DNA from 3 places in the Bacillus songklensis genome. Region 3 is predicted to be linked to each of the others. Evidence: riboswitches for the same ligand, from Rfam matches in the RefSeq annotation. Region 3 holds a riboswitch; each other region holds the start of a gene.

Region 1 (3,282 bases), on a different contig from region 3:
GAAAGCAAGATGAACATTAAGTACGTTATACTGCGCTTTATCAAGATGGATTTATTGGCCCCGTTTGTGACGAGCTACGGAAAGGTACAAAAGCGTGAAATGATTTTAGTCGAAGTGGAAGACACAGACGGGGTAACGGGATGGGGAGAGGTTGTTGCATTTTCCATCCCGTGGTACACAGAAGAGACCATTCAGACTTGTTTCCATGTGCTCGATGAATTCCTTATTCCCTCTTTGTTAAAAGGTGAATGTAAGCATCCTGAAGATTTGACCGCTGTTTTTTCTCCTGTGAAACGAAACCGCATGGCAAAAGCGGGATTGGATACAGCTTTATGGGATCTATATGCCACAAAGAGAGAAAAGCCCCTTGCCTCAGTACTTGGAGGTACCAGAAATAAAATTGAAGCGGGTGTGGTGATCGGAATAGATGATATTCCGAAAATGCTGGCCAAAATCGAACAGTATTTAAAAGAAGGGTACAAACGTTTTAAAGTGAAAATTAAACCGGGATATGATTATGAACTCATTAGGCAAATTCGAAAGGAATATCCTTCTCTTCCTTTAATGGCAGATGCCAATTCAGCTTACACCTTACATGATATAGAAAGGCTAAAACTTCTTGATGAATTTGAGCTCATGATGATTGAACAACCCTTAGATTCGGATGACATTGTGGATCATGCTAAGCTGCAGCGGGAGATCATGACCCCCATCTGTCTTGATGAAAGCATCGTTTCATATGATGATGTTCGTAAAGCGATTGAACTGGGGAGCTGTCAGATTGTGAACGTAAAGGTAGGACGAGTAGGAGGGTTAACAGAAGCGAAGCGAATTCATGATTTATGCTTGGACCAACGGATTGATTTATGGGTTGGAGGAATGTTGGAATCTGGTGTATCCCGCGCCCATAATATTGCTCTTGCCTCTCTACCGGGATTTACGATTCCAGGAGACATTTCAGCATCATCCCGCTACTGGGAAAAAGACGTCATCGTGCCTGAAGTAATAGTGACGGATGGTTATATTCAGGTCCCATCAAAAATTGGAATGGGTTTTGAAATCGATAGAGAATTTTTGAAAAAAGTTACATATGAAACAAAAACATATAAGGCTATGTAGCTTTGTATGACTCAGGCTGACTAATGAGTTAAACAGCAAGAGATCTTTATTTTTGCATGGAATGAAGAGTCGACAAAAATTTTGATTTTATGAAAATAAATGTGATGATCCATTGGAGGGGTGTCCTCAAACGACATGGTTTTCGTCGTTTGGAGCCATCCCTCTTGTCGAATGAGGGATTTTAATTTAAAGTGGAAAAAACAGTTGTCAGATGAAAATTTTAGCTTTATAATGAATGAGACAACAAGATATAGTTATTTTCTGTTTGTTAAAATACAACATATTGTGTTGCTCAGTGAAATAGGTGTTGCGAAAGCAACTGAAAAGGGAATCCGGTGGAAATCCGGAGCTGTACCCGCAACTGTAATTGCTGATGAAATAAGGAAACCCACTGTGAAGCTGCTTCATGGGAAGGCCTTAAAGTAGGATGATGCATAAGTCAGGAGACCTGCCTATTTTACATCGTGCTATCTTCTTCGGGAGGTGAGAGGATAGAACGTGAGTGGAGAAGGTGTCGTGTACCCTTTTCCCATTCCGTTCTATTCGCTCATCGAACTCCGATGGGCGTTTTTTTATTGAAAATTGAAAAAGGAGGAAACGGTATGGAAAATACTTATGCGGCAGCCATGACAAACAATGTGACAACATGCTTAGAGGAGCTTGTAGATTCATTTCCGCAATTAGATTTTGTATCTTATCGTGAAAAGATTGGACATGCTCTTTCATACAAAAATGATATGACAGAAGAACAAATCGGTAATTTGCTGGTTTTATCCGCTTTGGAGAGAATATCAGTAGAAGAGCCGAACTGGACGTATGCAGCTGCCAGAGTATATTTGGGCCAGCTGTATAGAAAGGCTGCGATTTCGAGAGGATACGAGGCTAAAGAAAAATACGGGTCATTGTATGAGCTGATTCGATCTTTAACGGATATCGGAATTTACAGCGAAAATCTTTTGAACGAATATACCCAAAATGAAATTGATAGTCTGCAGCAAATCATCGTTCAGGAGCGGGACCACTTGTTTACATACATCGGTTTGGTGACATTGGCGGACCGTTACCTGGCCAAGTCGCACAGCGGTGATGTGTACGAACTGCCGCAAGAGCGCTTTTTGATTATCGCGATGACACTGATGATGAAAGAATCAAAAGAGAAGCGTTTGGAACTCATTAAGGAAGCGTACTGGGCATTGTCGAACTTATATATGACCGTTGCGACACCGACACTGGCGAATGCGGGGAAAAGCTACGGACAGTTATCGAGCTGCTTTATTGATACGATCGATGACAGCTTGAGAGGAATTTATGACAGCAATACGGATATTGCGACAGTTAGTAAAAACGGTGGAGGTATCGGTGCATACCTGGGGAAGGTAAGAAGCCGCGGAAGTGATATTAAAGGGTTTAAAGGTGTTTCAAGTGGCGTTAAGGAATAGCGCCTGCAGGCAGTAATGTTTGTATAAAAAGGCGGTCAATTGCTGGAAAGACCGAGTATATCAAGGTAGGATGATACGCAGTAATGACGTATTGACCCCTGAAAATCCAAGATTGCGGTTAATCAGCAGCCAAGCTTCCTGAGATAAGTTAGGAAGAAGGTCCAACGACTAAGTGGTTATAAAAGTAATTTTACAACCCGAGCCGCCTATCCAATTTTTTCTTGAGTAGAAAGGTTAATTTTATAGAGTTACTTAAAAGAGCCAAAAAGGAGGTGGCAATAGTGGCATATGATAAAAACTATGTAAGAAAAAACATCCATTCAACTGTAATTTTTGTGGCGAAGAATTTTATGCTTACAAAAAAGGAAAAGCGACTCAAAAATTCTGTAGCCAAAATGTAGTAATGAAGCTCAGAAAAATGGTAAAGAGTATGAGTGTGAAACAATCAAAAATAAAAATATCTTTCGGATCAAAACTCAAGAAAATTAAAAAATTGGATAATGATATAGTCTGAACTCTATGGCGACATAGAGAGGTAGGCAGAAATGACCTATCCCTTCATCTTTATAACGAAGAGTAACAATTTTGAATTCCGTGGATGAAACAGCTTAACAACACTGCGGTTAGCGTGGATCAATTAGGTCAGCGTCAGGGTGCAATTGCAGTTTTTTTAGATGTGACCCATAAAGATATCTTCTCATTTTTGGATACACGGTTAAATAAC
Region 2 (3,282 bases), on a different contig from region 3:
TATTTGCCCATTTCACCCCATCTCCCAACACACCGCAGCTATATGTATAATAAAGATGTTTTGTTTGCATGAGAAGAATATCTGTTTTTTCTATTAATGATAGATTTGAAAATGGGGGCAAACCTTCAAACTTCCTTGAAGGAAAATGCCCCCATAGCTCTTTAATTGTACACCTCAGGATAAACGGCTTTTGCCAGTTCTTGCAGCCCTTCCGCTAAACGCGGGCCCGGACGTGTAACCTTATCAGAATTTACATCCAACACCTTTTTCTCCTTTACAGCCGTTACATTTTGCCATGCCGGACGTTTCAATACTTTTTGGGCCGCTTCTTTGTCATAGTAGCCGTAAGTGGTAATGATGACATCCGGATTTAGCTGGACCGCCTTTTCCTCTGACATCATAACCCATCCTTTTTCATTTTCCGCTGCATTTTTCGCTCCAATGATGTTCAACATTTCATCCATGAATGTGCCTTTTCCTGTCGTATAAATCTCAGGCTCTCCCGATACCTCGACCCAGACCATTTTACGGTCTTTTTCATCAATCTTATTTGCTTTTTCCTTGATTGCCGCCACATCAGCTTTCATATCTTTTACGATTTTCTCTGCTTCTGTTTGCTTTCCCGTTAATGTTCCCATCGTAATAATAGAATTATATACTTGTTCAAACGAAGTGGCATCTTTCACCACAAACACTTTTACTCCCGCATCTTCCAGCTGTTGAAATGCATCTGGTGAACTTCCCATTGCTGAGGCATGGGCAAATACAATATCTGGCTGAAGAGATACGATTTTCTCCACGTTAACGTTCGTATCTCCAACCTTCTCTTTTTTTAATGCTTCTTCTGGATAGTTATCGTAATTGGAGACGCCGATTATTTGCTTATTTAATCCCAGTTCAAACAAAATTTCCGTATTGCTTGGTATTAAAGAAACAATCTTCTTCGGTTTCGAATCTAACGTTACCTCTTTACCACGTGCATCTTTCATCGTTACCGGAAAGTCTTGTACAACTTTTTCCCCAATTTGTTTTGTTTCCGATTGTTTTGTATTGCTTTCTGCCGCTCCACCGCATGCCGCTAAGAACATCATGAGTGCTATAAGCAGTGTCAGCAGCCTTCCATGTTTTAACATGATGAAACCCTCCTTCAAAATGCTGAAAAATAAAAAAACCTTGCTTCCGAAGAAAGCAAAGCGGCTGTGATCATAGTCGACTATGTACAAAGGCGATTTTTTCTTGATCTCCTAAAGAGATTCAAACACGACTCTTCACGAACCTGCTTCCCTTTCCTCGAAGGCTGGACAGATTACAACAAGGCAGGTCTCCTGACTTACACCTTAACAATCACACCTCCTTCCCATCAATTGCAGGCGACAGTGGTAAATGGTGCGATTTTAGTGATTACAGTGGCGGGACCGTGCTGGATTTTCACCAAACTTCCCTTTTAACCCAATAATTCTTCCAATTATCAGGACCTTATTGAACAGCTATTTGATTTTCACCATATTAGTATAGCGCACGACATACAGATTGCAAAGATTTTCTTTTGACTTCGATTTTTCTTTAAACACCATTTATCCTGTCATCGTCCTCATGCGTTCGAAGAAAAACAACAATCCATAAGAGCCCGATTCTTCCAACTAATTGCCAAAGGGTAATTCGTTCCTGATGAAGGAAAAGCGCATTTTTCTAATGCATTCAATCTAATTTTGCACATGAATTTTTTCCAAATGCCCTTATTAGAACTGGAAAAGTCATAGATTCAAAGAACAGTACCTTGACAAAAAAAAGACCCTCTTATTTTCCTCAGAGAGCCGTTGTTTAGTGACTATTTCTTTTTATCGTCAAGATTCAACTTATAGCTGTTCTAAAAATTCTCTCACGGCATCCGGAGTTTTTGCATTGGCACTATGCAAATGAGCTAATTTTTCACCATTTTTAAATACTAACAATGACGGGATTCCCATTACGTTTTGCTCTTCTGAAAGTTCGGGGAACTCGTCACGATCAATCTTAAACCAATTTTTATCTTTGTTTTCTGCAATGATTTCATCAATGAACATATCAAGACGTTTACAATCAGGACACCATGTTGTAGTGAAAATTCCTACGGTTAGTTGATCTTGAGAGATTTGCTCGCTGTATTCTTGTTTTGTATTGATTTGTTTCATTATTTTCCCCCCACGCTTTTTGTTCTTTTTTATTATACGCATTTAGTTCTTAGTACTCAAAAAATTTGTTTTTCGCCTACTACTGCCTTCCTTTTCATTTCATCCGTTTATGGAGTAAACAAAATGGGTCAACCTTTTTTAAAGAAAGCTTGAAGAGACAATGTTTCTGATATTTCCTTGCGCCTTTGACATGAAGCGAAAACAAAAATACTGATTAGACAAACGATACAAACGGCGGAATCAAATAAAAAGTCAATAAATCTCCCGCTTCTTCCCACTACAAAAAACTGATGAACTTCGTCGGTAAATGCAAAGAGTGTCGTCCATAACCAAGTATGAAAATACCTCATTTTAGTTTGCTTCATATTTAAAAACATGAAAATCGTCAGCAAAGAAAAGAACAAAATATGCCCCAGTTTATGGAGGATAAATTCTGTTTGAACCACGTTTATCCATGGGAAATAAAAGATACTTTTCCCATCAAACAAAAAAGAGAGAGTAACACCTTTTTCAAATTGGGGTTTGTTCATCCAAGTTGAAGGATCTGATACGATTAAATGAGGAGTATTCGAAAAATAGAAAATCCCAAACATCGTCAACCATAGTAACCACTTTTTCACTATTCGCTCCTCCCTTCAACATACCGATTGTTCATTGTCCCATTGTACAAAACGAAAATAGCTAATGCAAGTCACTCCCTATTGTATTCACTTTTTGTCCCATTTCGAACTAAAAAAGCGTACCTGTCAAAGGTACGCTTTTTTTTAGTTGCTGTCGCAATATCCACACCAACCATATATGTCATCCAGCCCATCAACCCTATGTAGTCACAGTTTTCCCTACTTATCATTATAGTATAAGGAACGGGATGGCCAATAGGAATGCAATGGGCTGGTCCAGTTCCCCCTCTAAAAAAATAGCAATTTTTGCGGAAGTACCCTAACAAAAAAAGGGCAACCTTCGCCCTTTTTTTAGGTTAAAGTATATCTCGGGTCCCCGGCATTTGCGGAAACATCCCCATCATACTTTGATCAGGGGACATCAGCGATTGACCCGGCATCATCGGTTGACCCGGCATCATTGGTTGACCCGGCATCATTGGTTGCCCCGG
Region 3 (3,282 bases):
GCGGCTTTCTTTCCATCTTTTTTTGGATGCTTTGATAAACCTCTTGTAAAGACCGGTCATCATTCGGCTTTGGCATGCGGGTCAGTAATTCCTCAATTTGTTTTTCGTTCCACTGTCCCATCTTCACACTTGCTCCCTCCCCTTGATGAAAGCACCATCATTTTTTTCCTTAACACCTGAAGCGCACGATGCTGAGTCGTTTTCACTTTGCTCTCTGTCCATCCAAGCACTTGTGCAGTTTCGGAAATGGATAGTGATTGCATATATCGTAGAATGATAACAGATCGTTGATCTACTGTACACTTTTCCAGACATTGATACATCATTTGAATTTCCTCATTTTTCACAGCCAACTCTTCTGGTAAAGGCGTGTTGTCCACTAAGGAGTTTTTATTCCAATCAAAAACATCCAACACTTTTTGCTTCCAGCTTTTTTGCTTTCGAAAGTGATCAATAGCAACATTTCTGGCAATCGAAAATAACCACGTTTTCTCATGGCTTTTGCCTTCAAACCGCTCGTACGATTTTAAAACACGAATGTAGACCTCTTGTACGAGATCTTCAGCCATTTCACGGCTGCGAACCATATACATTAAAAATTGAAAGAGATCTTGATGATATTTTTCGTAAAGCTGTTGAAAGACCGCGTTCACCGTTCTTCCCTCCCGCTCTCATTATTTTAGTCGTTTTCTCTCTTTAAAAAGTTACAAGTCATTTTCTATATCTCCGGATAAATAAGATGGAAAATATTGGCGCACCTGCAAGAGCCGTGATAACCCCTATCGGCAATTCACGCGGTGTGATAATAGTCCTGGCGATCAAATCGGCCAGCACTAAAAATGCACCTCCGTTTAATAATGATAACGGCAACAGATGACGGTAATTAGAACCGATATACAGACGGGTGACATGCGGGATAACCAGCCCTACAAATCCAATTGTTCCTGAAACGGCAACAGCCCCCCCTGTTAATAAAGAAGAAGCAAATAAAAGGAGGATTTTGGATCTCCCCACATTCACCCCGAGTGATTGGGCGACTTCATCGCCAAACGTTAGCGCATTTAAGTCTCTTAAACATAATAACATGATTAATAAACCGGTCGTGAAGAAAGGAAGAAACAACTGGATATATGCCCAGCCGCGCATGGATACACTCCCTAATAACCACGTCATAATTTGGCGCAACTCTTCCCCGGATAAAGCAATGAGCAGGGAAATAACCGCACTCAAAAAAGAACTCAAGATAATGCCTATTAAAATGATCGACTCAATTGTTAGTCTTTTTAGTAAGACTGTGGAGGTGAAAATAATAAAGGCCAATGCCAGCAGAGCGGTCATGACACTAACCAAAGGCAATGTATACCCTTTTAGCAAAGGAAGCTGAAGATGAAAAAATAAAACGGCCACCGCTCCTAACGAGGCTCCTGATGAAACCCCCAGTGTATAAGGATCAGCCAGTGGATTTTTCAGTAGTCCCTGCAATGCTGCCCCTGAGACAGCAAGAGCCGCTCCAATCAAAAAGCTTAAAATCACGCGGGGAAGACGAATGGATGTAATAAGGGGCGTCATTTGTTCCTGCTGCTCAATAGGAATGGGCAGCTGGAACAAAAAACCCGCCAAAATTTTACCGATCATCGAAATGGGGATATGAATAGAGCCAATGCTAATTCCCATTAATGCCGTAATGATCACAAAACCTATACTGGACATATATACCATGAATAAACGATGAGTTTCTCTATTATTTTTCAAACTGCTTAACTCCTTTTATCCCTGTTATGTATTAAAAAAAGCGGGGCTGGCTCGTGCAGCTGGACAATCAAGAAAAGCGAAACGAGCCCGCTTAGCCCCATAGGGAATTGGAGCTTCTGAGAAGGAACCGCTTTTTGGTTCCGCAGGAAGAAGCGAAATTACCGTGGGGGCTGGCTCGTGCAGCTGGATAATTTCAACGTGCACCTTATACTTTCTTGTCGAGCAAAAAACGTAAGGGTGTTCAAAAAGTACCAGAAATCGTACTTTTTTGAACACCCTCTTCTAACGAAAAAACATGATATGAGCCACATTTTATCGTTTACACTTCTTACTCCCCGAAGAGGTGAAACTATGTAAAGGAAAGGCAGGTCTACTGACTTTTGCTTCTTCCTACTTTAAGCCCTTCCCGCACAGTCATACCATGCAGTGGTATTCGCTTATTTCGTCCACAATTACAGTTGCGGGGACAGTTCTGGATCTTCACCAGATTCCCTTTTAAGTTTTATAATAAAAACACCTTTACCCTTTATCCCGCTCTAATGGACGGTAAAACCCCACTTTTTAAATACGGGATAACCGCCCGTAAGAGCCCGGTTGGTTCAACTAATCATCAGAGCCATACCTCCTCCGATGGAAGTTTCACTTTATCATTCTTTTATTCTATTTTAGTTGGCAGGCTGATCGAGAATGTCGTTCCTTCTCCAAGCTTACTGTATACGGAAATAACTCCACCATGTGCTTCAACAATATTTTTTGCAATCGCGAGCCCTAAACCTGTGCCGGACTTTCCGCGCGTTCTTGCTTTATCCGCTTTATAAAAACGCTCAAACACAAATGGCAAATCCTCTTCTGGGATGCCAGCTCCGTTATCTTGCACCTTCAGCAGCAATTCCGTTTCATCATTTCCAACATGCAATACGACTTTTCCGCCTTCTTGCGTATGGCGAATCGCATTATCAATCAAGTTGGTCAGCACTTGCTCCATTCGATCAGGGTCAAAAGTGGCTCCGTCGTTTGATAAGGCCTTTTTTTCCAGAGTGACCGAAACACGCTTCTCTTTTGCCAAGCCTTGAAATTTTCTGACGATCCGTTCCGAGAACTCTGCAATGGACACATCGGCCACATTCAGTTGAATATGTCCTGCTTCCATTCGCGCTAAGTCGAGAAGCTCATTTACAAGACGGCCCATGCGGAGGGATTCGTCGTAAATGACTTGGGCAATTTCTTTCTTTTCTTCATCCGTACTTGCGATATCATCAACAATCGCTTCGCTGTAACCCTGAAGCATCGCAATCGGTGTACGCAGTTCATGGGAAACATTGGCAATGAAATCCTTGCGCATTTTGTCCAATCTTCTTTCTTCCGTCATATCCCTTACAACGGCAACTGCTCCACGAATTTTCGTTTGGTTATATAAAGGAGACATTAAAATAACCCAGCTATGCCCTTGAATCGTGATTTCAATACTTTGTTCCTCTTCTGTCGCCACGACCTTCTGAAACAAATAGTGCACTTTCGCAGGAAGTTCAC

The links. Region 3 has a riboswitch for cobalamin ahead of ACFOU2_RS04280 (FecCD family ABC transporter permease). Riboswitches for the same ligand answer to the same signal wherever they lie in the genome.
Region 1: linked by a shared signal. The riboswitch ahead of ACFOU2_RS14945 (ribonucleotide reductase N-terminal alpha domain-containing protein) and the one ahead of ACFOU2_RS04280 (FecCD family ABC transporter permease) in region 3 are both predicted to bind cobalamin.
Region 2: linked by a shared signal. The riboswitch ahead of ACFOU2_RS01395 (ABC transporter substrate-binding protein) and the one ahead of ACFOU2_RS04280 (FecCD family ABC transporter permease) in region 3 are both predicted to bind cobalamin.

Annotation. Positions count from the first base shown of each region.
Region 1 is NZ_JBHRZT010000059.1:22,451-25,732, forward strand. It holds gene ACFOU2_RS14935 (o-succinylbenzoate--CoA ligase) at 1-20, shown strand, start outside; gene menC (o-succinylbenzoate synthase) at 10-1,119, shown strand; cobalamin riboswitch at 1,405-1,589, shown strand; partial or broken gene ACFOU2_RS14945 (ribonucleotide reductase N-terminal alpha domain-containing protein) at 1,722-2,549, shown strand; partial or broken gene ACFOU2_RS14950 (ribonucleoside-diphosphate reductase subunit alpha) at 3,148-3,282, shown strand, end outside.
Region 2 is NZ_JBHRZT010000007.1:163,260-166,541, forward strand. It holds gene ACFOU2_RS01390 (adenosylcobinamide amidohydrolase) at 1-70, opposite strand, end outside; gene ACFOU2_RS01395 (ABC transporter substrate-binding protein) at 162-1,133, opposite strand; cobalamin riboswitch at 1,299-1,494, opposite strand; gene ACFOU2_RS01400 (thioredoxin family protein) at 1,857-2,213, opposite strand; gene ACFOU2_RS01405 (VanZ family protein) at 2,300-2,791, opposite strand; gene ACFOU2_RS01410 (hypothetical protein) at 3,148-3,282, opposite strand, start outside.
Region 3 is NZ_JBHRZT010000020.1:254,880-258,161, forward strand. It holds gene ACFOU2_RS04270 (hypothetical protein) at 1-127, opposite strand, end outside; gene sigX (RNA polymerase sigma factor SigX) at 93-653, opposite strand; gene ACFOU2_RS04280 (FecCD family ABC transporter permease) at 712-1,719, opposite strand; cobalamin riboswitch at 2,099-2,288, opposite strand; gene ACFOU2_RS04285 (ATP-binding protein) at 2,408-3,282, opposite strand, start outside.